3 regions of the Acidaminobacter sp. QWL-03 genome follow, and region 1 is predicted to be linked to each of the others. Evidence: riboswitches for the same ligand, from Rfam matches in the RefSeq annotation. Region 1 holds a riboswitch; each other region holds the start of a gene.
The links. Region 1 has a riboswitch for cyclic di-GMP ahead of AC4PHM_RS12020 (SdrD B-like domain-containing protein). Riboswitches for the same ligand answer to the same signal wherever they lie in the genome.
Positions count from the first base shown of each region.

Region 2: it holds a riboswitch for cyclic di-GMP, as region 1 does, so the genes downstream of both, flgB (flagellar basal body rod protein FlgB) here and AC4PHM_RS12020 (SdrD B-like domain-containing protein) in region 1, are expected to answer to the same signal.
Region 3: it holds a riboswitch for cyclic di-GMP, as region 1 does, so the genes downstream of both, AC4PHM_RS04010 (DUF5658 family protein) here and AC4PHM_RS12020 (SdrD B-like domain-containing protein) in region 1, are expected to answer to the same signal.

Region 1 covers NZ_CM178752.1:2,560,300-2,566,179, forward strand. The annotation lists gene AC4PHM_RS12015 (SpaA isopeptide-forming pilin-related protein) at 1-2,011, shown strand, start outside; cyclic di-GMP riboswitch class I at 2,430-2,511, shown strand; gene AC4PHM_RS12020 (SdrD B-like domain-containing protein) at 2,669-5,338, shown strand.
Region 2 covers NZ_CM178752.1:1,655,568-1,667,242, reverse strand. The annotation lists gene fliD (flagellar filament capping protein FliD) at 1-1,330, shown strand, start outside; gene fliS (flagellar export chaperone FliS) at 1,343-1,720, shown strand; gene AC4PHM_RS07660 (hypothetical protein) at 1,742-2,137, shown strand; cyclic di-GMP riboswitch class I at 2,440-2,534, shown strand; gene flgB (flagellar basal body rod protein FlgB) at 2,685-3,074, shown strand; gene flgC (flagellar basal body rod protein FlgC) at 3,077-3,505, shown strand; gene fliE (flagellar hook-basal body complex protein FliE) at 3,539-3,853, shown strand; gene fliF (flagellar basal-body MS-ring/collar protein FliF) at 3,877-5,475, shown strand; gene fliG (flagellar motor switch protein FliG) at 5,497-6,516, shown strand; gene AC4PHM_RS07630 (FliH/SctL family protein) at 6,500-7,231, shown strand; gene fliI (flagellar protein export ATPase FliI) at 7,228-8,550, shown strand; gene AC4PHM_RS07620 (flagellar FliJ family protein) at 8,620-9,066, shown strand; gene AC4PHM_RS07615 (flagellar hook-length control protein FliK) at 9,160-10,533, shown strand; gene AC4PHM_RS07610 (flagellar hook assembly protein FlgD) at 10,576-11,067, shown strand; gene AC4PHM_RS07605 (flagellar protein) at 11,070-11,471, shown strand; gene AC4PHM_RS07600 (flagellar hook-basal body complex protein) at 11,568-11,675, shown strand, end outside.
Region 3 covers NZ_CM178752.1:883,410-895,084, forward strand. The annotation lists gene dxs (1-deoxy-D-xylulose-5-phosphate synthase) at 1-576, opposite strand, end outside; gene AC4PHM_RS03955 (divergent PAP2 family protein) at 783-1,226, opposite strand; gene AC4PHM_RS03960 (polyprenyl synthetase family protein) at 1,239-2,135, opposite strand; gene xseB (exodeoxyribonuclease VII small subunit) at 2,132-2,371, opposite strand; gene xseA (exodeoxyribonuclease VII large subunit) at 2,377-3,588, opposite strand; gene AC4PHM_RS03975 (tRNA (adenosine(37)-N6)-threonylcarbamoyltransferase complex transferase subunit TsaD) at 3,669-4,670, opposite strand; gene nusB (transcription antitermination factor NusB) at 4,660-5,079, opposite strand; gene AC4PHM_RS03985 (Asp23/Gls24 family envelope stress response protein) at 5,356-5,745, opposite strand; gene AC4PHM_RS03990 (CD1247 N-terminal domain-containing protein) at 5,937-6,383, opposite strand; gene efp (elongation factor P) at 6,493-7,050, opposite strand; gene AC4PHM_RS04000 (aminopeptidase P family protein) at 7,073-8,137, opposite strand; gene AC4PHM_RS04005 (hypothetical protein) at 8,435-8,839, opposite strand; gene AC4PHM_RS04010 (DUF5658 family protein) at 8,999-9,301, opposite strand; cyclic di-GMP riboswitch class II at 9,320-9,402, opposite strand; gene AC4PHM_RS04015 (PilW family protein) at 9,518-10,132, opposite strand; gene AC4PHM_RS04020 (Ig-like domain-containing protein) at 10,187-11,203, opposite strand; gene AC4PHM_RS04025 (PilX N-terminal domain-containing pilus assembly protein) at 11,223-11,675, opposite strand, start outside.

The sequences.
Region 1 (5,880 bases):
TCTCAACCCAGGCCAGTGTCAGGATCTCTATCTCATCCTTCACCTGGCTGTCGGCGGAGAAACCGCTTATGCCGGCACGGTTATTGACTCTGAAGAGAGCAGCGGCGCATGGTTCGGCTACATCCACATTCAAATCTGCGAGCCTGACGAACCAGACCCTGAATTCGGCAGCCTGACTATCTTTAAATTTCACGACATGAACGAGAACGGCGAATTTGACGAGGACGACGAGCATGCCCTCTCCGGCATCGAGTTCGAAATCTATAACGAAGACGACGAGGCACTCGAAGACTCCCCATTCACTACGGATGACGACGGCCTGATCGAGCTCACCAACCTCCCGGTTGGCGAGTACACCATTAAAGAACTGTCCGACTACCAAATCACAGGACAAGTCTTTACCGATGGTCTCCTCTCCATCTCCATCAACAAAGACCAAACCACCCGAGTCGAAATTGGCAACATTATCCCGGATGACACCTTCGACGTTAGAATCGTTAAATTCGAAGACCTCAACCGAGACGGCAAAATGAACGGCAACGACGATTTCCTCGAAGACATTCACTTCATGCTCTTCGAAGATCCTGAAGACGAAAACCCTCTCCAGCACGGTTACACGGATGAGGACGGCGAACTTCTCTTCAGCGGTCTCGAAGCTGGCACCTACTATTTAAAAGAGCACAGCAGCGCGAAAATCACGACACCAGGCTTCGACGATGACGGTTTCATGATGATCGAGGTCGGCGGCGAAGATTTTGAAAATCCGCTTGAAATTGGAATTGGGAACTACTTTAGTGAAGAGGAAGAAGAGTTTGGCGCTATCACCATCTGGAAATTTGTCGATGTAGACAAAGACGGCATTTGGGATAACGGTGAACCTGCCCTTGAAGATATTGAATTCAAACTTTTCATGGAACATGACATGCCATCCACCAGTGAATCAGCCATTTCTCTGATGGAAGTCGCAAGCGGCGAAACAGATGAAGACGGCAAACTGGTCTTCAACAACCTCGAATTTGGCCACTATGTCCTCGAAGAACACAGCACCTTTGAAATCACCGCACCTGAGGATCTCAAAGATGGCAAGATGGACATTCACCTCCATGAAGAGCATACCACTCAAGTGGTTTATGTCGGCAACTTCATTCCTGACGAACCAGAGCCAGAACCTGGTACCATCATCGTCCACAAATTCAACGACACTGACCGCGATGGCGTGAAAGACGAGAACGAATCATGGCTCTCCGACGTCAGTTTTGAACTCTTCAAATCCATGAATGACGATGACCCAATCGCCACCGGAACCACCAACAGCAGCGGCATGATCACCTTCAGCGGCCTCGAGCCTGGCGATTATTTCCTCGATGAGCTCGGTTCCAGAATCATCACCACTTCCGTCAACAGCCAGGGCTTCATTGAAGTCATGGATCTGGACGAAGAAGAAACCCTGCACGTCTACGTTGGCAACTACAGGCAGTCCCCACCGCCGCCACCTCGCGACGATGACGACGATGATGACGATGACCCAGTTGAGTTCGGCACCCTCCGCATCCAGAAGTTCCTGGACTCAGATGAGGATGGTATCTTTGACGCCGACGAATTCGAAATGGTTGGCATTACCTTTGAACTCTATGACGACGAGAAAGATGAAGTCATCAGCACCAAGATGACCGACTCCGAAGGCGTCATCACCTTCCCGAACCTCGAATTCGGCGAGTACTACCTGCGAGAAGTCAGCGACTTCCGAATCACTACCGAAGGCTTTGATGCCGATGGTTTCAGCAGCGAACCAATCGAAATAGATTCCGATGATGTCCTCATCATCACAGTTGGAAACATCAGAGACGTTCTAGAAGTACCCGTCGTTGTTGAACTTCCAGCAGAAATAGAAATTGTGGAAGAGCCTATCCCACTGGCACTCCCAGATACCGGCGAAGTCGGAGCTGAATCCTATTATATTCTCGGCAGTTTGATCATGATTGCTGGGATGTTCCTAAAACGTTTGAGATAACCCCTCTCGCCTCTCTTTGCAGCCAGGCTGCCTCCCGGCGGCCTGGCCTCTTTTTGTATTCAATGCAGGCCCCCGGCGTCCGCTGACGCCAGGGGCCTTTATTTGGAAGCAATGGGTAACTTACACGGGTTGAGAATGGTTTTCACAAGCTTCGGCCCCAAAATTGAAAGTTGTCCGCGCGGCCTGAAGCCTATTGCCCCTGAGTTGAAGTTGGTGACGCGGACTGTAATATTCTCAATGGCACTAAGTTCAAAGATGGACCACACCCTCAAGTGATCAGCCTTACTACATAGTTATTGCAGATCTGTAGCACTTTCAGAGCGTTGATAATACTGGATTTTTGTTAAACTATTGATTATTATATGTCGTTTTTGGGTAACATAATACTGACAGATCATCAATACATACTGAACCAAATCACATACAAGGGCAAACCTGCCGAAAGGCAGGGGCACAAAGCCCTGGGCCTAAAGCAATACCATGGTCGTCCGGCTGCTATGTACAACGTGTTGTTGTCGTGGCAGCTTTTTTATTTGCCGCGAGTCGATAAATAGATATAAAAGGAGGCGGGTTAAAACCGAAGGCGAAAGAAAAGCGAGAGGCAGTTAATTGGGACCATATTTAATTTCTGTTTTATACCTCAAAGGAGGCGAGACTATGCGCACCACATTGAAAACCGGCATCAGTCTGCTGCTGATCCTGATATTAATTTTAGGAATGTCAGTACCGGTGCTGGCACAAACGTCTTATATTGTAACTGAAATTTTTGGCAATGATCCTAATATGGGTGACATGTGCAAAGGATACAAAATTGATAATGTAAACAATATCAAAATGGGTGAGCTTTTTACCCTGAACGAAGATGACTACCATTTCACTATTACCAAGAAATTAATTGACGGAATAGAATATTTTGATTGGACCTCAAATGTTCCTATCACTCACATCTTCGTTAAAGGTGGTCCATATGGCAATCTTTTCACCTATGATCACCCAGTAATGAGTGGAACAAATTTATATCCTCCATTAAATAAAGCTGGTCAAGAACCTCAAATTAGCCATATCACATTCTATGTCTGCGATGAGGAGGATGACCCTTCCATCGACATCGAAAAATACGTCTCTGTCGATGGCGGCGAAACTTGGCATGATGCCGACAGCCCTACCGGCCCAACCGCTTCTTATCCTGGATCTGTCAAATTCAAAGTCGTTGTCACCAACACCGGCAACGTCGCTCTCACTGACATCGTAGTCACGGATTCAGATTTCACCTTCACCGGTGTTGCTTCTTCACTCGCAGCAGGCGCTGTAGATACCAGCGATATCCTGACTGTTCCATCTATTCTTGGGCAGCACAGTAATACCGCTACTGTCAATGCGGAACACGAAGAAGAAGCTATCACACCAGACTCCGATATGGCGCACTACATCACTTATGAAACCCACAGACCATCCATCGACATCGAAAAATACGTCTCTGTCGATGGCGGCGAAACTTGGCATGATGCCGACAGCCCTACCGGCCCAACCGCTTCTTATCCTGGATCTGTCAAATTCAAAGTCGTTGTCACCAACACCGGCAACGTCGCTCTCACTGACATCGTAGTCACGGATTCAGATTTCACCTTCACCGGTGTTGCTTCTTCACTCGCAGCAGGCGCTGTAGATACCAGCGATATCCTGACTGTTCCATCTATTCTTGGGCAGCACAGTAATACCGCTACTGTCAATGCGGAACACGAAGAAGAAGCTATCACACCAGACTCCGATATGGCGCACTACATCACTTATGAAACCCATCGACCTTCCATCGACATCGAAAAATATGTCTCTGTCGATGGCGGCGAAACTTGGCATGATGCCGACAACCCTACCGGACCAACCGCTTCTTATCCTGGATCTGTCAAATTCAAAGTCGTTGTCACCAACACCGGCAACGTCGCTCTCACTGACATCGTCGTCACGGATTCAGATTTCACCTTCACCGGTGTTGCTTCTTCACTCGCAGCAGGCGCTGTAGATACCAGCGATATCCTGACTGTTCCATCTATTCTTGGGCAGCACAGTAATACCGCTACTGTCAATGCGGAACACGAAGAAGAAGCTATCACACCTGACTCCGATATGGCGCACTACATCACTTATGAAACCCACAGACCATCCATCGACATCGAAAAATACGTCTCTGTCGATGGCGGCGAAACTTGGCATGATGCCGACAACCCTACCGGACCAACCATTCGCCTTCCAGGCACTGTCAGATTCAAAGTCATAGTTACAAACACTGGCAATGTTGACCTCACGAACATTGTCGTCACGGACCCCGACTTTGAATTCACAGGCATTGTGACTTCCCTTGAAGCTGGCGACCAAGACGAAAGCAATGTCATCGCAGTCCCTGCCGAAAGGTATCAACACAGCAACACAGCCACAGTTAACGCGAAGTACAATGAAATGGCCGTCACCCCAGACTCCGACATGGCACACTACTATGGCGATTATGAGCGCCGCGACGACAACGACCCAGACATCTCCATCAAAAAATATGTTTCTGTCGATGGCGGCGAAACCTGGGATGATGCAGAAAACGCCCCAGGCCCTCGTGCTTCCTACCCTGGCACCGTCCAATTCAAAGTTGTCGTTAAAAACACTGGCGACTATCGCTTGACCGACATCGAAGTCAACGATACCGACTTCGACTTCACTGGCGTCGCATCCAGCTTGAATGTTGGCGATTCCGACACCAGCGACATCATCACTGTCTCATCAATCGATGGTCAGCACAGCAATACAGCCGATGTCGAAGGCTTCTACGGGTCACAAAAAGTCACCGACTCCGACATGGCCCACTACTTCACCAAAGATGACGACAATGAAAACGGTAAAATTAAAATCCATAAATTCATGGATGAAAACGAAAATGGCACGCAAGATGTTGGTGAGTTCCATATGCAAAACGTCACTTTCGAGCTCTACAATGCAAATAAATCCGAAATGCTCAGCAGCAAACAAACCGACAACGAAGGCAACCTCACCTTCAGCAACCTTGCATTTGGCACTTACTACCTGAAAGAAATGAGCGAATACGACATCACCACGAGCGGCTTTGATGCCGATGGTTTCATGCAAATCACCGTAAACTCCGAAGCTACCATCACCATGATCGTCGGCAATGACATTGACAGAGAACTTGAGTCAGACAATATTGTCATCGAAGAGCCAGTCCCACTCGCACTCCCTCAAACTGGCGAATTACCACCAACCTCATTCTATATTCTCGGTGCGCTTTTAATGCTCGCCGGGATGTTCCTTAAACGCTTCGAATAAATACTCGCCTCTCTTTAACCAGGTCACCTTATCCGTGGCCTGGTCTTTTTGCGCGTAAGGCTAACAGACGTGCATAAATAAATATGCCCCTGTGCGTCAGAGAGCTTGCTCTCTGACGCACAGGGGCATATTTATTTATATAGGGCGCAGCCCGCGACCAGAGCGCAGCATAGCGGGGCAATAGGCGCCAGCCGCTCTGGGGCACGTCTGTAAGCTTGAGGTCGAACTTTCGCAATAGGGCGCAGCCCTAACCGAAGCGCAGCCTTTAACCCTGCGCAACTGGGTTTGAGGCGGAGCGAGGTGCATGCCTGATAGTGTGAGATGCAAATTCAGTCCCCCTGTGCGTCAGAGAGCTTGCTCTCTGACGCATGGGGGCATATTTATTTATATAGGGCGCAGCCCGCGACCAGAGCGCAGCATAGCGGGGCAATAGACGCCAGTCTCTCTGGGACACATCTGATGATGTGGAAATTGATCATAATGTAAACGATTTTCATTATCATTTAACGCATGAACCATAGATCATTGGGTAACTATCCACT
Region 2 (11,675 bases), 900 kb from region 1:
GGATCAGGGCGTGATTGATAAGTTGATGGCGGTTGAGAAACGCCCGCTTATTACATTCGCATCAAAGAAATCCAGCCTGGAAGCCAAGCAAGGGGCCTGGAAAGACGTTTCCACCCGCCTCAAAAATTTGCTGGATAAAATTGCGTCCCTGTCGAAGACAGAAACACTGTATTCCAAGACGACTGCCTCATCTGATGATACTGTGGTCAGCGGCAGCGGAACCCGAGACGCTGTCAGCGGCCAGTATGAGGTCATTGTCACGCGGCTGGCAACTCAAACCAAAGTGACAGGGACAGGCACGGCGATGCCTGCGCTGGGTCTGGATGTGCCACTCAGCCTTGAAGGCAGCCTCACTCTTGGATCAGGGGAAAAGTCGGCCGTTATATCGATTGAGACCACTCAGTCCCTTCGGACTATAGTTCGCAATATTAACCTGGAAAGCGCAAAATCAGGTGTGACGGCAACCGTGGTAGATGGAAGAATGGTGTTCAAATCCAGCAGCTTTGGGGCACAGGAATTAACAGTGACCGGGTCTGATGGGACCATCCCCGCTGCCCTTGGTCTGGATGAACAAGTCGAAGTTTTAGGTAAGCAATCCATTTTTTCAGTGAACGGCATTGAAATGACCCGCGACAGCAACACGGTTTCTGACGCTGTGCTGGGTATGACACTTCAGCTGAAGCAAGAAACCGGGACGAGGCCGTCCACCATGATTACTGTCTCAGATGATACTGAAAAAACGGTTAAAGCCTTCCAGGAATTCGTCGAGCAATACAACAGCACCATGTCCTTTCTCAAATCTCAAACGGCAGCGGGCACTAGAGAGGTTGCGGGAAGTCAGGGAAAACTCTACGGTGAAAGCAGCCTTGTAAGGTTTCAGAACAGTTTGCGTCAGGGTGTAACCTCAGATCTTTCAGAGAGCAGCGCCATGTATAAAAATCTTGCAGAGATTGGCATAAAAACCATTGATAAAGAAGGGACGCTGCTTCTGGACGCTGAAAAATTGAAAGCAGCCCTGAAAGATAATCCGAATGAAGTTCAAAAGTTCCTGGCAGGAGATAGCGCACAGACCGGAATGTCCGGGAAACTTAAATCACTTATTGAGGGTTTGACAGATAAAACAAACGGCATGTTCCAGGTCAAGAGCACAAGTCTGGAACGCTCGCTCAAAGACTTAAATCGCAGAATCTCAGAATTTGAAGACAAAATGGCAAAAAGAGAAGCCTACTACGTCAACATGTTTTCCAAACTGGACGTCGCAATGCAAAAATCAGAGACGCAATCGAACTGGCTGGCGGCCCAACTAGGCGGCATGCAGTCAGGTGAATAGGGGATGTTAAACATGAGTGCATACAATACAGCCCTCAGACAGGCTAACCAAGCTTATGGCGGGGCCCAGGTCAGTACGGCGCCGCAAAAAAAACTCATCCTGATGCTCTATGACGGAGTGATTCAAAACTTGAAGGCGGCAGAAGCTGCGCTTGAAGTCAAGAACCTTCAGATCGCCCACCAAAAAATTCTCAAAGGTCAGCTGATTATTGAAGAGCTGATGGTCACCCTGAATTTCGATGAGGGAGGCGACATTGCAAAGGATTTATACAAACTGTATGAGTACTTCCGCTGGTCACTGGTGCAAGCCAATATTAAAAAAGATCCCACGGCCCTCATTGAGATTCGTCAATATTTGGAGGAACTCAGAGGAAGCTGGCAGCAAATTTAGGTGAGGAAGCGGGGCAATGCCATGGAATGTCAAAGATTGCTGAGCTATCTGTCGACGCGTTTAAGTCTGCTGGAAGCCTGGCAAAAACTTTATACGGAGTATGAGCCTGGTGATCCTGAGCTGTCAGACGTGGTCGAAGTCTGCATGGATCAGATCAAAGCGTTGGATCAAAGTGTAAACCCTGAATGGGACAATAAGGGAAAAAATGACATTTTGGACATTTCAGACTTTCAAATTGCCATTCAACAGGTGCTAGAAAAAATATACAAATTGCATCAAAATCACCAGTTAAAACTGAAAAATCATAAGGAAGCGCTGGTCCTAGAAATGAAAGGTGTCAGGAAAGCGAAAGCTTTGTCCAGTCAGATTTTGACTGCCTCTGAGGAACGGATTTCCGGACTGGATACAAAAGCCTAAGAATCCTAAAAATTATAAGTTTCTGTGAATAATTAACAAAGATGAGAAAAGTGTCGAAATATCCGATATTTTTTGAAGTTTGTTATTTTATTGTTACTTTTCATGTGTTAAGATTAATTTGTTATGTTTTTTCTCAAGATTGACAATTAACATAACAGAGTATTGCTTCAAAATTATCGCATCCAGAATCGAATGACTGAATCATTGAATTGGATTTATCAGGAATTACAGCCTCGGCTTGGCCGAACACATCAGCTATGTCACAATTCCAGAGTCTATTCAGCATTCATCTCCGAAAACTTTTCAGAAAAAGGCAAACCAGGCGAAAGCCTGGGACGCAAAAGAACGGGCCTAAGTGGACTATGTAAATCAGTTCATATGGCAGCCGAGTGCCAGTAGGGAAGTTTTTTCTATGCCATAAAAAAGAAAATATTCCCAAATTAGTGAAAATAATGTAATATAATTATGCGGAATTGTAATAAAATGTAATTTTGAACTGGCATACAAAATCCGGAAGTCAAAAAATGAGAGAGGTGGTGCTTGCGCTATGATCCAAAATGATTTAACTTATCAGGCCCTGACGAAAGCCATTGAAGGGTCACAGCGAAGACAGGAAGCCATTGCCTCGAATTTGGCCAATCTCAACACTAAAAATTACAAAGCCAGCCGGGTTTCTTTTGAAGGAGAACTTAAAAAAGCACTTGGGGAAGCTCAGAAAAACAAGAATTTCGAAAATGCCAAAATCAGAATTGGCAACATTGCGCCAAAAGTTGTAAAAGACCAGAGCAGCCGCATGAACAATGACGGAAATAATGTCGATCTGGATCAGGAAATGAGCCTGATGGCCGCGAACCAAATCCTATACCAGACTTTGATTCAGCAGCTGAATCAAAAGTATCAGACAATGAGTTATGTGATTCATGAGGGGAGAAGGTAAGCATGGGGATGTTTAACGCCATGAACATTCATACAAGCGGTTTGACGGCAGAACGCTTCCGCATGGATACCATTTCGACCAACATAGCGAATGCGGAAACCACCCGTACAGAAGAAGGTGGGCCTTACATAAGAAAGATCGCGGTATTTCAGGAACAATTGAAAACTGAAATGAACAGAGCCGGACGTCCGGAGCAGGTCAGTTCAGGCATCAAAGCGGTTGCGGTTGTAGAGTCTGACGAAGAGACGCCGCTGGTTTACAGACCGGAGCATCCTGACGCGGATGAAAATGGCTATGTACGGATGCCAAACGTCAATCTCATGACGGAGATGATCGATATGATGGTCGCCCGCCGGGCTTATGAAGCCAATCTGACGGCGCTGAATACGAGCAAGGCCATATTGGTTAAAACCCTTGAAATAGGACGTTAGTCACTCAAAAAATGCAGCAGAGGAGCAATCTGAATGGCAATTAATCCTGTACTGACTCAAATGATGCCGCTCAATAATCTCGTTTCGCAAAGTTCAGGGATCAATAGTGGGGCAGGCGAAGCCGGTACTGTCAACTTTGGTGACCTGCTTAAAACACAGCTTGAAAAAGTGGAAAACGCTCAGATCAGAGCGGATGGACTGACGCAGCAGCTCGTCAGCGGAGATTCGGTCGAGCTTCATGAAGTTTTAATTGCGACTCAGGAAGCGAAGCTGATGCTGGAAATGACCATGCAAGTGCGCAACAAGGTTGTGGAAGCTTATAAAGAAATGATGACTATGCAGTTATAAAGCTGTTATGAGGAGAAGGATCGATGGCGAAGTTGAGCACGGCCTGGATTAGGATCAGGGAACAATTTAATGCACTGAGTTTAATGTCAAAGAGATTGATGGCGGCAGCCGCGTTCTCTCTGATTTTGTTTTTTGCGCTTTATGTCCTGATCCTGGGCAAAGTCAACTATGTGGTTCTTTTCAGCGGACTTGAACTCAACAGCGCAGCGGCGATTGTCGAAGAAATGGATCGCATGGGCACTGTGAAATATAAACTGGAAGACGGCGGTACGACTATTCTGGTAGATGACAAGGTCGTCAATGACTTGAGAATTAAGCTGGCTATGAATGGGAGTTTGCCGGATACGACCATCGGCTTCGAGCTCTTTGACAATCAGGGCCTTATGGTCACAGACCAGGACCGGAAAATCATGTTTCAGCGGGCAACCCAAGGGGAACTGGAGCGTACCATTAGAGCACTGGAAGAAGTCAAATATGCCAGGGTTCACTTGAATCTGGCTGAGAGTTCCTTGTTTGAAAAAGAGATTCAGGCGTCCTCAGCCACGGTCGTGATTGAACTGCAGCCGGGTAAAGGTCTGACAACGCCGCAGGTGGAAGGCATCCTGTCGCTGGTCAGCGGCGCGGTCAAGAATCTGCCCAAGGAAAACGTCACGGTACTCGATACCAACGCCAATCTTCTGAGCGCGCCTTTTCAGGCGGATCAGGGAGATGCCGCCAATGCAACGGCGGATCAGGGCGAAATTATCGATCGTATAGAGTCAAAAATTGCCGGCAATCTGACAGAACTGCTCGAAAAAGCGCTGGGCAGGGACAAAGTCATTGTCACCGTTCTTGCGGAGGTCGATTTCGACCATGAGGAAATCAGCAAAGTGATTTACGGTGATTCACCTGTGGTGAAAAACCGACAGGAGAGCTTTAGCGGGGAAGGGATCAAATCCTTTATTTCAGAGGGTCCCATTGACAACAATACTCAGAATCTGATTATGCAGGATGACACCGGTGCCATTCAAACTTATGATGCCTACACGGAGTATGAAGTGGACAGGACGGAAATTTCGTCGATTAAGGCAGTTGGTGTACTCAGCCGGCTGAATGTCTCCGTGGTCTATGACGGCAATATGAGTCCTCAGATGAAGACCTCCATTCAGGATATGGTATCAGCGGCTGCCGGCATTGATCCGCAGCGTGGCGATCAGATCAATATTGAAGGCATGGCCTTTGATAGAAGCTATGAGACTGCGCTGGCAGAGGAGCTTGAGGAAGCGAAGCGCCTGGAGGAAGCTGCGGGGAAAATTCTCGGTATGGACAAAGCGCTTGTGATGACCCTGGTCAAAGGGCTGCTGGGTTTGGTTGCGGCAATCCTATTACTGTCAATTCTCCTTAGGAAGAAGCGTCAGAGCGACGCTTCAAAGATGACGCCGGCTTACGCGGGTGGCCCGGCACAGGGCGCTTCAAAGGGAAGTCTTCTCAACGTCACAGATGAGGCCAATGCCGTGGACGCGCCGACTCTGGATGATCTGTTTGGCGCAGTCAATAAAAAGGACTCCTCTCTTAAGCAATATGCCTCAGAGCATCCGCAGGAAATTGCGGACTTGTTAAAAGCCTGGATTAAAGAACAATAAGAATTTAAGAGGTGGAAAACAGTGGCAAAGGCCTATAAAGACAGCCAAAACGGCATAAAGAAAGCAGCGATTCTGCTCATGAGCCTCGGACAGGACGTTTCCTCCTCGGTCATTCGATATTTGCCTGAGAGCACCATTCAAAAAATCAGTCTTGAAATTGCCAATCTCGATTATGTCGAACCGGCTGTCAGCGAGCGGGTGACCCAGGAGTTTATGGAGCTGGTGACGTCGCGAAAATATGTACTTGACGGTGGCCTGGATTATGCCAGAAATCTTCTGAATAAAGCCCTAGGGACACAGAAAGCAAAAAGCATCATAGATACCTTGAGCCTGCTGTCTCAGACAGAAAGACCGTTTGCTCTGGCCAGAAAAGCTGAGCCCCATCAGTTGTCACTCCTACTGATGAATGAGCATCCCCAGACCATTGCGCTGATTCTCTGTTATCTGCAGCCGGATAAGTCCGCACAGGTGTTGTCAGAACTTCCGGAGCAAGTCCGGAGCGACGTTGCCCAGCGCATAGCGACCATACACAGCACGTCTCCTGTTGTCGTGCAAAAGATAGAGCAGGTTTTGGAAAGCAAACTGGCCAATGTTATTGATAACTCACTGGAATCCATAGGCGGCGTCAGATCCTTGGTCGACATTCTGAACGCGGTGGACAGGGGAACAGAAAAGAAGATTTTGGATGATCTGGACCTTGAAAATCCGGATTTGGCAGAGCAAGTCAGATCCAGCCTCTTTGTCTTTGAAGATATAGTTGCGCTGGATCGTGCAGCCATCCAGCGCGTCCTGAGAGAAGTCAGCACAGAGGATCTCACGCTGGCGCTCAAAGGCGCTTCAGCCAAAGTGTCCTCCATGATCTTCAACAATATTTCAAAGCGTGCGGCCGAGACTCTCAAAGACGACATAGAATTTCTTGGTCCAGTCAGGCTGTCTGCCGTTGAAGATGCTCAGAAACGCATAGTCGGGCATATCAGGCGACTCGAAGAAGCCGGCGAAATTATTTTGGGGAGGTCTGACGAGGATGCAATCATTCTCTAACATCATCAAGCAGCATCAGGTCTTGTCAGGACGCGTGGACTTTATCGCTGTCGAGCCGCAGCAGACTGAACCTGGGATAGTGCAGTGCGAGCCTCCCTCTGTGATTTCAAAGGACTTAAAGCTCAAGGAAGCTATGATCCTGGAACGGGCAAAGCGTGAAGCCGCAAAGATTAGGGATGAGGCAGTGCATTACAGAGACCAGGCACGCCTTGAAGGGTTTGAAGAAGGCTACAGGACCGGACTTGATCAGGCTATGGCTGAACGTCAGTCTGCCCTAGATCTGGCGGAGCGGCAAATGGGAGATCTTCTCGCGGCGGCATCACAGCGTCTGGAGTCTCTAACCAGGGATTATGAGGGACATCTTCTCAAGCTGTCGGTACAAGTAGCGTCTATATTCATCAAGTCCCATATGACGCCGGATCAGATGATGGCGCCCCTGAAGGAAATGCTGCATGAATTGTCACTATCAGCAAAAATTATGGTCAGGATGCACCCGGAAGATTTTCGAACATTATCCGGTGCGAGGGACCATTTTCAGGAAGCCTGCCCGGACAGTCGCCTCATAATGGTGGAAGATGCCGCGATCTGTCGCGGTATCCTGCAATGCGAGACGGATTCAAGACTCGTCGAGTTTGACCCGGGAAGGCACATAGAAGCGCTCCTGGCAGAAATGCTCAAAGTCCATCACAGACAACAGGAGCTGATCCGTCCATGATTCACTTCGAGAGGCTTCACGAGATTGTTGAAACGACGAGTCCCTACAGATACTCAGGCAAAGTGGACCAGGTGGTGGGGCTGACTATCAGGGTCAAGAGCTTATATGCCTTTATTGGTGAAATATGCAAGATTATTTTGCCCGGTGGAAGGGAAATTACGGCAGAAGTGGTTGGCTTCCAGAGCGACAATGTCATTCTGATGCCGCTGGGAGATCTCGACGGCATCATGACAGGCTGCCCGGTGATCCCTACCGGCAAGGCTTTGAGTGTTGGCGTTGGCAGCAAGATGCTGGGGCAGGTTCTGGATGGACTCGGCAATCTCCTGTCAGAGGACGCGCAGGCGCTGAGCTGCCACGAGCATGAAGCGCAGCTTTATAAAAGCCCGCCTAATCCATTGACGCGGCCGCCCATCAAAGACATCATGCACACCGGCGTCAGAGCAATAGATGCGTTCCTGACCTGCGGCCAAGGCCAGCGTATGGGTGTGTTTGCGGGCAGCGGTGTTGGAAAAAGTACGTTGCTGGGGATGATCAGCCGTTACAGCGATGCGGATGTCAATGTCATTGCCTTGATTGGGGAACGCGGCAGAGAAGTCAAAGCCTTTCTGGACAAAGATCTTGGACCAGATGGATTGAAAAAGTCCATTGTCATCTGCGCGACTTCAGACCAGCCGCCGCTCGTGCGCCTTAAAGGCGCTTTCCTGGCCACGGCAGTAGCGGAGTACTTCAGAGATCAAGGCAAAAACGTCATGCTGATGATGGATTCTGTCACTCGATTTGCCATGGCTCAGCGCGAGGTGTCCCTTGCGGCCGGTGAGGCGCCTGCGACCAAAGGCTACACCCCTTCTGTCTTTGCGCTGCTTCCCAAGCTTCTCGAACGAAGCGGAACCTCAGCTCGTGGCAGCATAACAGCTTTCTATACTGTCCTCGTTGAGGGCGATGACATGAACGAGCCTATCGCAGACGCGGTGCGCGGCATTTTGGACGGCCACATTGTCCTAAGCCGAGAGCTCGCTGCTCAGAGCCATTATCCCGCCATTGATGTGCCCCAGAGCGTCAGCCGTTTGTTCCACGACCTCCAAGGCAAATCCGAGGTGAAGCAGCTCTCATCCCTGAGACATCTCATGGGCGCTTATAAAGAGTCCGAGGATCTGATCCAAATTGGCGCTTATAAGTCAGGGTCCAGTCCGGTGGTTGACCGGGCGGTCGCGCTGAAACCGGCGCTGGACGCCTTTTTAAAGCAAGACATTGAAGAATCAAGCAGTTTTGATGAAACGCTCTCCAGGATTCAAACTTTATATCAAAAGCATTGTGGTTGAATCGGCGCTGAGGATCAGGACTTTTGATCTTAGCGGCCAAAGCACCATGGGAGGGGACAGCGGACAGTCATGAAAGCTTACAGACACAGCCTGGGAAAGGTTCTGGACCATAAGAACGAGGCCTATCAAAAACTGCAAATGGAACTGACTTTGGCGAATGAGCATGTTGAGCTCATAAAGGCAGAACGCCGGTCCAGACAGCAGCTTTATGAGCTGCACCTGAAAAAATCAGATCACGCTGAAGTTGTGACCTTGGAGGAAATAAGAATCGCCCATGCCCACTCAGAATACCTGAGAACTATGGTTCATCAGCAGTCGAAGCTCGAAGAACACGCAAACAGTGAACTTCAAAAGACTCAAAGCAGATGGATGGACGCACGACGCGAAGTTCACGTGCTGGAACGCCACCGGGAAAGAGAAGAGCAAGCATTTAATCAGGTACAGGAACGTCATACTCAACAACTGTTGGATGAAATGGCTTTGAATCAGTTTTTCAGGCGCCGTCAGACACTTTGAAGCGAAATAGTGTGTCTGACACGAAGTTACCATCAAAGCGAAACTTGGTGTCAGACACCCAGTTTCTGTCTTGCTTGAAGGGAGGTGAAAAAAATGAATGCGACTGCATTAAATCGTTCATCCGCAACACAGCAACCGGAAAAACCATCAAAGATCAGCGCTAATAAAGTACAGGGCGACGGGACAGAAAATGCCCTTTTTTCGGGGATGCTGCAGCAATGCCTCGATCAGAATCAAGCTTCGGGAAATCTTAAAGCTGCAGAAGAACCTAAAGGGTTGGCCGATGGCAGCCTGTCCGCCATTGAAGCCAAACTGTCAGCGTCAATGAACCTCGGCGCACAGTCCGGCTCACAAGTCGAAGCGTCGGCAACTCAGTCAGCTGAACTCATAGGCCAGGTTCAAAAAAATGTTGGCACTACCGCCACGCCCTCGACTGAACGAAATGCTTCAGCGCTGTCCGGTCCTGATTTAGTTTTGGAACCAACAAATCAGAATCCACCACATACAGCCGGTCAACACCAAATGATATTGAGCGCAGAACCGAAGATCGCCGGAAATGCTTCAGTCAAAGTCAATCAAGCAGAGATGACAACCGCGTCCCTGGGTGTCTCAGGACATCCTCATAGCGCAGAGGATGGCGCACTGACGGAAGTGTTTAAAACAATGGAAGGCCTGTCTGAAGGGACAGTACAGGATTCAAGCCTCTTATCAAAATTGTCGAAGTCTCAAGAACTTGTCAGTCAATCGCGACTTTCCACTGTGATGGAATCCCGACAAAATGAAAACGCAGCCTTAAATCCTGCGCCGAATGCTATTGAAAGCACCGACACTCCAAAGGATCAAATGAATCCTGAACACCGCTCTGAGGCCGCTGCAGCTGACTTTACAACGGTGGAGGGGCTTAAAAGTCAGAAAGCGACACCTTCGAAACAATCCTCTGACAGTTTCCGGAGTGTTTCTGATGGTGTTGGCGGTCAGCCGCAGCAGATCAGCTCTTTGGATGACGCGTCCTTTAACACGCAAATTCCCAAAGCAGCAACGATTAGGGAGCTCCCCGCCATTTTGACTCAGCAGGCACAGCTTTTGAGAGCCGGCGAAACGAAAACCCTCAGAATGATGCTGAATCCAGAGCACCTCGGTGCCCTTGAGATTGAACTCAGTCTAAAAAACGGCGTTTTATCAGGAATCGTCAGCGTGGAGACAGAGCTGGCTCACGACCTCATTCAAAAGCATCTGCCACAATTGCTGTCGACGTTCGACAGCAGGCAAATAGCTTCAGGAAGTTTTGAAATGCACTATCGTGGCGAGCACAGTGGATTTTCAGAGTCATCAGGAAATGAGGCTCAGCCTGACCGACACAGACAGTCCGGGTCAGCCGAACGCTCTGACGCGGAACAAGGTCTAGTGATTTCACAGGAAATTGCAATACAAAAGGTTAACCCAAAGCGGATTGATCTACTGGCATAAGATTCCAAACAGAAATGGCGAATTTAAAAAGGTGGTGGACTGGTGGAAATCAATCGCTTTAATATTTTTCAAAACGTTGCATCTGCAAAAACACAAGGACAGACACAAGGTGTATCGGATTCCAATGGTTTTATTGGAAAATATGACTTTTTCAACATCCTAGCGGCTCAGCTGAAGTACCAGGATCCCATGGCCGGCGGCGACAACAGCGAATATATAGCTCAAATGTCCCAGTTTGCCATGATAGAAAAACTGGAAAACCTCTCTGATCAGGTCAACACCCTCTATAATCTGAGTGCCGCACAAAATGCCATGAACATGATTGGCAAAGATGTCGTGCTGAATACAATGGAAGCCGGTGAAGTCAAAGGCGTGGTGGATCGTGTCGAAATCAGCCAGACGGGCATTCATTATGTCGTGAACGGTGAATCCTACGCCCATCCGACTCTGCTCAGCGTGGGCAGTGCTGAGACAAAAGGCGCTGAGATTGATAGCACTGCTCCAGAAAGCGCTGCTCCAGAAAGCAGTCACTAACCATGGCCATTCGCGTGCAGCACCCAATGCCATTGCCGATTCCAGCGAGTCAAGCCAACCCGACAGAGCCCTCGGAATCGGGTGCGAATTTTAGGACGCTGCTGGGCCAGACGCTAAATCGACCATCGGCAAACGCACAGAATCAGAACCAGGTGCTGAAGCTGTCAGCCCACGCCATCCTGAGGCTCGAGCAGCGGCATATTAAGCTTGGTCCTGAAGAAATCAGAAAAATGGAAAATGCACTCGTGGAAATAGAGCGCAGAGGCGGACGAAATGCCGTCATGTTCTACAAAGACACAGCCTTTTTGGCCAGTGTGGCCAATCGAACCATTATCACGGCGATTCCGCTCGAGGAGGACATCCATGTCCTGACCCAGATCGACAGCGCCGTTGCGATCAAGTAGGCAGAATACAGCAAAATAAGGGCCGGACCTCAACGAGGAAGCCCCGGACGCCCGACCGACAGACGGCGTCCAACCCAAAATCAGGAGGTTGTATCCATGTTAAGATCCATGTATTCAGGTGTCAGCGGGATGAGAAGCTATCAAACGAAAATGGACGTCATAGGCAACAACATAGCCAACGTTGGCACGACGGCGTTCAAATCC
Region 3 (11,675 bases), 1.7 Mb from region 1:
AATCCGATCCAGATATTTTGACAGACCACCGACGTTTTCGGAGATCGACATTTCGTTGTCATTGAGAATGATGATGACCTTTTCACGGTCGTGGCCGATATGGTTCAGGGCTTCGAAGGCCATGCCGCCGGTGAGGGCGCCGTCGCCGATCACCGCTATGACGTTCTCTTTTGTGCCTTTCAGGGAACGCGCTTTGGCGAAACCGAGGGCCGCGGACAGCGAGGTGCTGCTGTGGCCGGCCTCAAAGGCGTCGTGCTCGGATTCTGAGCGCTTTAAAAAGCCGCTCATTCCGTCCAGCTGGCGCAGGGTTGGAAACTGGTCCTGGCGGCCGGTCAGCAGCTTGTGGACGTAGCCCTGGTGACCAACGTCAAAAATGATCTTATCCTCCGGGGAGTTAAAGACCTTGTGCAGTGCTATGGTCAGCTCGACTATGCCAAGGTTGGAAGCCAGATGGCCTCCGGTTTTCGACAGGGATTCGAGCAGAAATTGGCGAATTTCTATGGCTAATACTTTGAGTTCCGCCTCGGAGAGCTTTTTCAAGTCCGCCGGGGACTGGATGTGATCCAGGTGTCGCATGGACTTCCGACCTTTCAGATAAGACAGAATTTGCCAGGACGTGGGGATCCTGGCTTGAGGTTGAGTTAATGTCAAATTAGTGTAAGACAGGTTAGCCAAATTACAGGCGGCAATGCGCTTAATCAGCTACCTCAATTATAGAACACTTAATTGCAAAACGCACTACAAATATACCATATATTTCATATTATTTAATCGAATTGCAGTTAAATCATCACATTGGCCACGACAATGCCCAGAATGGCACCGGCAAAGACTTCATAAGGCGTGTGTCCGATCAGCTCCTTCAGCTTGTCCTGGCTGAAGGGCTTGTGCTGGTAAGCGTCTTCAATGATCTGATTGAGAATGGCTGCCTGAATCCCGACTGCCCGCCGGACGCCGCTGGCATCATACATGACCACCAGGCTGGTGACCAGCGCCAAGGCATAAAGCGGCGAATCCCAACCAAGCTGCAGACCTATGGCCGTTGAAAGTCCCATAACCAGTGAACTGTGGGAACTTGGCATACCGCCTGATCCAATCATCCGGTAAAGGTTGAGCTTTCGTTCGGTGACCAGAGTCAAAATGACCTTCAGTGCCTGTGCTATAAACCAGCTGACAAAAGCCACCTGGAACATTCGGTTGCTGACGATGCCTGGAAAAAAGGACATGGACTCACCCCTTTACTTATCCCTGTAACACAGATATTTGAACAGCGCTTCGAGGAACGCCGTGTCGCCTTCGAATTCATTCAGGATTGAAATGGCATGATCGACCCGTTCTTTGACAATTTTCTTCGACACCTCAGATCCAAGCAGCATAGGATAGGTGGTCTTGTCATTGCGCAGGTCGCTGCCGCGAGGTTTGCCCATGGCGGCTGACGAGCTCTCAATATCGAGGATATCATCCACGATTTGGAAGGCCATACCAATATTTAATCCTATGGTCTCCACTTTGCCCAGGGCTTCTTTTCCGGCGCCGCCAATAATGGCGCCCGCCATCATAGCTGCCTTGATCAGATCCCCCGTCTTATGTAAATTGATGTAGTCCAGAGTTTCGACGCCTATAGCCTCGCCTTCGCACATAATATCCGCTACCTGGCCCAGGATCATTCCACGGCACCCGGATTTCTCCGCAATGACTTTTGCCGCGTGAACGTAGCGCTGCATCTTGGCTGGATCCTGAAGTGCCTTGCTGAGCATATTCTCGTAGGCGTAGTTCAGAAGCGCGTCCCCTGCCAAAATGGCAGTTGCCTCACCAAAGACAATGTGATTCGTCGGTTTTCCCCGGCGCAGATCGTCATTGTCCATTGCCGGAAGGTCGTCGTGAATCAGGGAATAAGTATGAATCATCTCTATGGACGCCGCGAAGTCCACGGCATCCTCCTCCGTGCCTCCAAAGAGCTTGCAGAACTCCATGAGGAGCAGCGGCCTCAGCCGCTTGCCGGAAGCCGTCAGACTGTAACGCATGGCCTTGTTGATCTTCTCGATAAATTTATTGTCACTGCGGATGAAGTAGCCGTTCAAGTAGGCGTCCATCTGCTCTGCTTTCAATTCAAACTGCTTTAAAAACTGAGTCATTCCTCCACCTCCGAGGTTTGATCAAAGGGCTTCAGTTCCTCCCCGGTGAGAATCCTGACGCGGCGCTCAGCGTCTTCAATCATGCTGAGGCACTCACGGTAAAGGGCGACGCCCGACTCGAACTCTGCCAGAGCTTTGTCCAGGGGCTGGTCACCTTTTTCCAGTGTCGCGGTAATTTTTCTCAGAGTCTCGAGCTTTTCCTCGAGGGTTTGGTTGGCTTTAGCTGCTTTAGGCATGGCTTCTAGAGAGCCTCCTTTGTAATGGCTTCGACGTTGACGTCCAGGACGCCGTCTCGGAGTTTGGCCTTCAGTTTTTGACCGGGCTGTGCTTTGGAAACCTCATCTACGGCATGGCCGGCCGCATCTGTCAAGACGGCGTATCCCCGTCCCAGGACACCCAGCGGCGACAGCGCGTTCAGCGCTGCTCCCAGCTCAGACAGAGCCGTTTTTTCGCGCCTGAGGCGGTTCTGAAGGCTCTGGTCCAGGTGATCCCGTTCGTAGTCCAGGGTCATGCGTTTCTGATTCAGGCCGTCCTGCAGCCGCTTCAGTTCAGACTGGGGTGAGTGCCGCTCGATTTCGTGCCGCAGTGTCATGAGCCTTGCGGCGATTTTGGCGTGCATGCGGTTTAGACTGCCTTCGAGCTCACTCATCAGCATTTTGTCGCTGGGGAACAAAAGCTCTGCCCCTGCCGATGGTGTCGGAACCCGCTGATCGCTCACAAAATCCGATATGGTAAAGTCCGTCTCATGCCCTACGGCAGAGACCACTGGAATTTCAGAATCATGGATGGCGTCCGCTACGATGCGCTCATTGAAGGCCCAGAGCTCTTCTATGGAACCGCCGCCTCGGCCGATCAGGAGAACATCGGCCAACTTCTTTTCATTGGCGTAGCGTATGGCTCTCGCAATGGACGCGGCAGCGCCTTCACCCTGAACCGCAGCCGGCAGCAGGATGACCTCCGGGAGGCGGGAACGCCTGAAACCCACGTTGAGAATATCCTGGATGGCAGCACCGGTTGGCGATGTGACCACGGCGATGCGCTCCGGTAGCTCGGGAATGGGCTTCTTATGTTTTGGGTCAAAATAGCCTAAGGCGGCCAGTTCAGTTTTTAAAGCCTCGAAGCGCTGGTAAAGGTCGCCTACGCCCAGGCGCTCGACAGATCTGACGTAGAGCTGGTAGCGGCCGTCGCGTTCGTAAATGGAAATATTGCCGGTGCAGGCTGCCATCATGCCGTCTGAGAGGTCAATCTGGCTGAGAATCGTATCTGAGCGGAACATCACGCAGCTGAGGCGGGCTTCGCCGTCTTTCAGCGTAAAGTAAAGGTGGCCGCTGGAATGTTTTTTAAAGTTGGAGATCTCCCCCTCCACCGTCAGGTGGTGCAGGATGGGATCGCGGTTCATGAGCTGCTTGATGTAATTGTTGACTTCAGCGACCTTTAAGGGTCTGAGCTTCATAGGGGAATGGCCACCTCCGTCTTGGAAAATAAAGTTTAAAGGTTTGTTGAAGTTTACTAAGTTGGCCTTGGAACGAGCTGCTATTTCCGCTGCCCCTGCTGATAGCACGCCCTCGCGATCAGCGCGACGCCAACGGCATTGTCACTGGAGTCTTTGACACTGGCATAGCGCGCCGTCAGAGGCTGCGGCAGTGTGCGAAAGCCCATTTCCAGTGCGGCTCTGAGTCTCAGGTTTGAGGCGACGCCGCCTATGATCAGGATGTCTTTAATAGCTGTCAGTTCGGGATCCGGATTGATTTCAAGCGCTTTAACGGCCTCAATCAGCGTTTTGGCCAGACAGTCGATCAGACCTGCCGCCACATCTGCCGGCTGTTTTCCAGCTTCGATCAGGCTGTAAGACTTGTTTTCAAGGCCGGAGAGATTGAACCAGGCTGCGGGCTTGACTTTGGGAAAGGTGCAGGGCTTGAGCGTGTTCTGGTCTTCTGCTTCCATAATCAAGGCTTCCATAGGTTTTCCAGCAGGAAAAGACAGTCCGAGGTGAACGCCGATCCGGTCGATCAGCTGGCCAAAGCTGAGATCTTTTGTGCCCCCTATGAGCTCTGCTCGAAAGCCTGTGCCCAGAAAACGGCAGCTTAAGATTTCCGTGGTCCCGCCGGATAAATGGACGGCGAGAAACGGCCGCTCCAACAATACCGGGTGCGTTTGGCAGCCTGCCATAATATGGCCGTCCTGATGCGTCGTCTTATAGAGCGGGACGCCCAGGGCGACAGACAGGTTTTCAGCGAGGCGGACGCCCGCCTGAAAGACAGGCATATAACTGCCTTCAACGTCTCTTGGGGTGGCACTGACGGCTATGGCGGACAGCTTTGGATGTCCGGCCTCTGTCAGCGCGTGCTCAAGGCGCTCAGGAAAGTGATTGACATGCTGAAAAAAAGCCTCGGATTGCCTCAGCCCACGTTCACCGTCTTTGACGTCCAGCAGTCTGCGTGCGTCAGACAGACACCCCCCCGCCTCGTCCACGACGGCGACAGAGGTTGTGTAAGCACTGGTATCAATGCCCAGGAAGAATTGTTTAGTGCTCATGAGGTGTCAGATCTTCGTGACGGACCATTTCTCCCAGGACACCGTTGACGAAACCCGGCGTCTCGTCGTCAGAAAAGCGCTTGGCGAGATTGACGGCCTCGTTGATGGCGACCGCGGTGCTGACTTCCTCGATAAAGAGGATCTCAGTGGTGGCGAGTCTCAGGATAGAGACGTCGAGCTTCGCGAGGCGGTCAAAGGTCCATCCCTTGAGGTATTTGCCTATGGCGATGTCGATGGTTTCACGATTATCGGCAAAAGCATTGACGACACTGTGGACATACCTGAGATCATCAGACTCTGTCATATTGTCGTTGATATAGTTTTCAAAAGATTTTGACGCGAAATCCTCATGAATGGCCATTTGATACAGGACGTTCATGGCGATTTCACGCGCGAGTTTTCTGCTCATAAGCTGATTAAGCCCTCCGTTTTGTCACACGAGTTGGGGCGCCGCTGAATCTGCGGCGATGATGACGATGATGGCGATGCCGCTGATTAGGAACGTCAAAGTATGGCGGCAAAAATTCGCCTGAAGCTTCCTTTCGCTGGTCCGTGTGGAAGCTATGGCGAATTTTGTACGTGTTCTGCACGCCTGCAGTATGTCGACTTCAGTCTGACAGCGGACTTTAGTGTGTTGGAACCGATCCGCTGCTGCCTACCCGGTGATCAAGCTTCATGTATTTTCTTATTCGGCTTTCGCCGGTGCTTCTTCTTTTTTCTTGAGGTTGATGCCGTTGACGTGAACGTTGACGGCCAGGACTTTGAGGCCGGTCATGGATTCGACGGCCGTTTTGACGTTTTCCTGAACTCGCCAGGAGACATCCGGAATTTTGACACCGTAGTCGACGATCAGGTTGAGGTCGATCTCGACTTTATCCTCTTTGACCTCGACTTTAACCCCTTTGGAAAAATTCTTCTTGCCGAGCATTTCCACCAGGTCCTCGGTGATCTTGCCGCTGAGGCCGCTGATGCCGGTGATTTCTGCCGCTGCAATGGATGAGATGATGCCTATGACGTCATCCGATATATTGACATTGCCATATTCAAGTTCGTCAAGCTGAGTGTTTTCAGTCATGTTCAAACCTCCAATCGTATACGTCCTCATTATACCAAAAACGCATAAAGAAGTACAAACAAAAAGGCCGCGGCGCATCAGCCCACGGCCCCAAGATTTTAATCTTGCAAATGCTTTCTTACGTCGGGTTCGACGCCCTTTTGTGACATTCCTTGCGATTTGGTGAATCCTTTGGAATGGAACAAGCGAAATTACTCGCTCTCCACCTCATCGATTTCTTCCGTGTCGTCGTCTTCGTCTTCGTCATCGTCGTAGCCGCAGCCACAGCAGCTGTCGCACTCGTCTTCATCACAGACTACAAATTCGTTGCCGCAGCCTGGGCAGACAATTTCTGCGCAGCCATTGTCGTCGAACTCTTCTTCAGCGATCAGGATTTCTTCGCCGCAGTCCGGGCATTCGAAGGAGTCGAATTCGTCGTCATAGTCCTCGAGGGCTTCCTCGATGTCTGCAACGTCGTCGCTCAGCGCTTCGACAAACTCGTCGATCTCGTCGACGTTTTCCTGGATATCGTCAAGTTCGTAGACGATGTCCTCAAGGACGCTTATGATCTCCTTCAGGAGCTTGCCTTCCTTCGAATTCTTCTCGATTTCGAGGCCTTCCGCGAGTCCTTTCAAGTATGACACTCTTTCAAACAGCATGCTCATAAACCTCCCTGTGAAATGGATAAGTGGTGGACGTCAATTGCTTTTGTTGCTTTTATTGATTTTGTTGCTATTGCACGCGCTTTCGCGGTGCGGTGTTTATAGGTTACGCTCTTGAGAGGTACTCGTCAGATCTCGTATCGATCTTGATCTTGTCGCCTTCCTCTACAAATAGCGGAACGTCAATGTAAGCGCCAGTCTCGACTTTGACTTTCTTGGTGACGTTGGAAGCGGTGTCGCCCTTCACGCCCGGTTCTGCTTCAATAACGGTGAGGATGACGAAGTTAGGCGCGTCAACCTGGAAGCATTTGCCCTTGTAGAATTTAAGGGTAGCAGAGTCGTTTTCGCGCAGGTAGCGGATCGCGTCCTCAACTTCTTCGTGGTGAAGCGGAATCTGGTCGAAGGTTTCATTGTCCATGAAGTAGTACAGCTCGCCGTCTGAATAAAGGAACTGCATCTCTTTCGTTTCGATGTGCGCTCTCGGGAATTTCTCCGATGGATTGAACGCCTCCTCGCGGATCGCGCCAGTAATCAAACTCTTGTACTTCGTGCGAACGAAAGCTGCGCCCTTGCCAGGCTTAACGTGCTGGAAATCTACGACGACAAACGGCTCGCCATTGATCTCGAAGGTCATTCCTTTTCTAAATTCACTTGCTGATACCATGAACATTTCCCCTTCTGAAAAATTAAAGTTCCATCAACTGCTTTGGCGAATGACTCAAGACCACGCAGCCGTCTTTTTTCACAACGACCAGGTCCTCGATTCTGACACCGCCGAAGCCAGGAATGTAAATTCCCGGCTCATCTGTCACCACCATGTTCTCCAGCAGCGTTTTCGTGCCGGTTGGCGACAGTCTTGGTTCTTCGTGAATTTCGAGTCCCACCCCGTGGCCGAGGCCGTGACCGAAATATTCTCCATATCCCCTAGATGATATTACATCTCGTGCTATTTTGTCAACGTTTATGCCGTTAATCCCTTCACGAATTGCATCCAAAGCTTTCTCCTGGGCTTCCAGGACTGTGCTGTAGATTTCCTTTTGCTTGTCAGAGGCTTTGCCGACCACCACAGTTCTGGTCATGTCTGAGCAGTAGCCTTCGTAGACACAGCCAAAGTCCAGCGTGAGAAAATCCCCGTCCTCTATAAGCTTGTCCGAGGCGACGCCGTGTGGCATTGCCGATCTCAGCCCCGATGCCGCAATGGTCTCAAAGGACAGGCCGCTGGCACCCAGTTTCTTCATATAAATTTCGAGCTCCAGTGCCACTTCACGCTCAGAAACCCCAGGCCGGATGTAGCCTGTGATGTGCTCAAAAGCCTTATCTGCGATCTCGGCTGCTTTCGCGATCTTCTCGATCTCCCAGTCTTCTTTTACAAGCCTCAGTGCCTCAATTTCCGCGCCTGCGGGGATCAAGGTGACCTCCGGCAGTTTGTCTGACAGATTTTTGTAAAACTGATAAGTCACATAGTTATCTTCAAAGGCCAATTTTTGGATGCCAGCTTCCTTCAAAACGGCTTCAAGGGGCCGCTCTGCATTGTGGAGCTGGACTTCAAAGTCAGGGCATTGCGCTTTGGCTTGCTCTGTATATCTGAAATCCGTGATGAACCACTGGGTCTTCGGAAGAATTAGAACGTATCCGCTGGTGCCGGTAAACCCTGAAAAATAGCGGCGGTTTTCAGGCTTAAAAGACAGGAGTGCATCTGCGTTCAGAGTTTCCAAAAGCTTTCGCGTGCTGTTTAAAAGAAGATTAGACAAGGACATCACCTGCTTTGTGAGATTTTTGTTTTTCGACAGAGTTGTCGTTTGTTTTAATGCCATCCCTATCATATCACATTTTTTATATGGGTAGTATAGTTTGGTGACGCGGACAGGATTTGAATTGGTGACGCGGACAAAAATTGATTTAGTGACGCGGACAGGTTTTGAATTGGTGCCAGACACTCACTACAATTCAGACACAATTCATAAGTTACGTCCGTCCCAATGGTTCAAAAAAACATGCCGATGGTCTGGAAATGACCATCGGCATCAGAAGCTTTGCTCTCTCAAAAATCACTCCACTGTCAAATCAAACACAATCTCGCTGACGTCATAACTGGTTTGATCCGGATCATAATCCTCAATCCGGACAATCAGCGGGTCCCCAACCTTCAAGGCACTGACCATCTCGCTCATCTCACCCAATCTCAATTTTCTCGATTCCTTGAGCGGATCACTGATCCCGGAAATGTTGCTGTTATCATACCTGATAATGTGGTCCGCTTTGACAGACTTAATGAAATAACGCTCGCTCGCCATGGGAGAAATTTCAAAGATGGTCTCCCCTTGGCCCTGCTCAATGGACACAATCTGACCGACATAATAAACACGCTGACTGTTCAGCAGAAAAAAATTCATCACCAAAAACAGCAAATTCGCAATCAGCATAGCAAAGAGCAGAAATTTTCTTTTTTTCATGAGACAATCCCTTTCTTAGTGCTGCAGATTTTTAAACGTGCAGTTGCTGCCTTTCACCAATTACATCCCGTAAATACCCAATACACTGAGGAATCCCCCAAAAACAAAAAGACTGCCGATGATCAAAGCATCCGCAGTCTTATAACATTCAGCTCAAGATCAAAACAACAGACTCCGGTGATACAGCACCACTGACGAATACGCCACGAACGGCACCCAGGCCAGCGTCACCAAGGACCGCCCAATCTTATGACGCAGCTGCCACAGGAGCAGCAGCAAAAGCGGCACGAGAAGCAGCTTCACCAGCGGAAATTCGAAAGTCCCCACCATGGGCGCCAAAAACGGATTGGCCTCCTTGAAACCCCGTTCCAGCGCTTCAAGAGTCATCAGGTAGTCCACCTTATTAAACGCCGCAATCCCAATCAACTGCAGCCACAGTAAACGCTCCATAGATTTTGGCATAACCTCATCCCCAAACTTGAAATGATCAGCCGGTTACGCCACTGGATCCCTGCAGCCAAAGCGTCCAAATGCAGCTGCAGCTCAACTCCTCTGAAGGCCTATTGATACCCGGAATCACAGTGTTGGAATCTGTTCATTGAGAATGAATATCATTAAATAACCCTTAAAAACCTGCCGATGGTCACTTCACTCACCATCGGCAGCATTTTTTTATCTTTATTTATATCGAATCGCGTTATCGCTCCCGGCGGTACTGACTTCAAGATTCTGGATGAGCACATCCGTGGAAGTCTCATAATCCTGATCCCTGTACACGCCCTCGAGGGTGACCGTCAGTATAAAATTCCCGCCGCTGGCACTGAGGGTAAACACCGGACCGCTGCTAAACAACAGCCCCTGCAGCCGCTCTGAGGCGCCGGCACTGGATTTGAATTTGAGGGCATTGCCCTCAGCGTAAATATATTTGTACCCGTCCGTTACCGTGGACGGCACTTCGCTGACGGGAATCACCTGAAATTCGCTCGCGTAGCGAACCTCATTCTTGACGGTTTCCATCACGATCCGAATGTCCGACTGGATGTTGAACTGCGCGCTGCCCGTTCCAAAGGACCGGTATCCGAAGAATAAAAACGAAAAACAGACCGTCAGGACGATTCCCAGGATGCCCATGGCCACCAGCAGCTCAATCAGGGTCAGACCTGCGGTGTTTTTGACAGACGGTGTGACAGGCGGGGTCAATTGGCGCAGCCGCTGACCTACTATATCGTTTTTTTCAACAGGCGGGGTCAGACCTGCATTACTAAAACCCGCACCATTTCTTTTATTGTCCATCCCTTGCTGCCTCCTTCCCGCTTCTGATTTTTGGCTGAACCTCACCTGCAAGACCTAAGTCGTCGGATCCGCCAGAATATAAGGCGATCCCGCGCTCCCCGTCCCCGAGGTAATCATCAGGTCCGGATTCAATGAGGTACCCAGCTTTAGTCCTCTGACAGCATTTTTGGAGTTCACTTCATCGAAGCTGCCGTTACTTTTGATATAAACGACAATCGGCTTACTTTCCTTATCATCATCCCGCTTCGTCTTGGTCCAGTAATCAATGCCGCTCATGGATCGCAGCGCGTCTGTCCAGACGCCGCCCTCCAGCTCGCCTTTGCTCGGCATAGCGTTGTCGTAGCTCCAAGACTGGCCCATCAGAGGCGCGCTCAGAGACATCACCCGGCCGTTTTCTCCGGTCAGTTTGATGTAATCTACGCCGCCATAGCGCACATACTGCCCGCCTTTGACATAGGCCAGCGTCACCTTGTTTACAATGCGCACGAGGCAGGTTCTCGTATCTGAGCCGTTTGTCGCTGTGATCGTCGCGGTGCCAACGCTGTTTCCCGTGATGCGCCCCGTGGTATCAACCGAGGCCACCGACGGCAAGCTGGAGGTCCAGGTAACCGGCTTATTCGCCTCCAGCTGATAATAAGTCCCGACCATGATCTCCAGCTCATTGGCATAGATCTCAAGGGTCAGACCTGCAGAATTGGTATGGGTGTTCGAAAACACGGAGCCCACAGGGACAAAGCTCTTGAGACTCACGATCTTCCCGTTTTCGTAAGTCGACTGCTCCGTCACGAGCGCACCGCTGACCGTCACGGTCCGACCGCCTATTGCGAGGCTGAAGATGTCTGTGGTGGCGGTGGTGCCGCTGGCAATGGCCGCTTCCACCTTTTTTTCCGTGCTGTAAATGGCATCCGACCGCCTCCCCGCAGAAAAGATATGGGCATACGTCGAAGAAAAAACCGTCAAAAACGAAACTGCCATGATGCCGATGATTGCCAGAGCCACAATCATCTCTATTAAAGTAAACCCCTGGGTGTTTTTCAATCTGTTTTTCTTTCTATTCATTTCCCTGATCATCCCATCCTCCCCTTTCGCCTTAGTCCGACCATGGGCCGGCCTTAAAGCCCAGAGGTGGCAAACTGATGTCCAGCGGATTGATCAGCGCCGCCTTATCCTTGTCGTAGTAAACCTCCGCGTTGGAGGCGACCTTAACCGTGTCGGAAATAATCGCGCCGGTATACACCAGGTTGGCGGTGACGTCGATCACCGCATGGATGCCCATTATATAGCCGTTAAAGATCGAATTCCCAGTCTTGAGCTCAATATAGCCCTTGGATCCGCTCGGGTTGTCTGTGGCATTGTAATCCCCAATATAGACAATCAGACTTTCCGGCGTATTGTCATTGAACCCTCTGAACCGCACCTCGTCCCGAACGTAAAGCAGCAGCCGGCCACTGCCGATGATCCTGAAAGTGCCATCGACCACCATATTGCTGACGACCAGTTTTTTGACGCCATTGGGGTCAGACCCGGTATCAATGACAAGGGT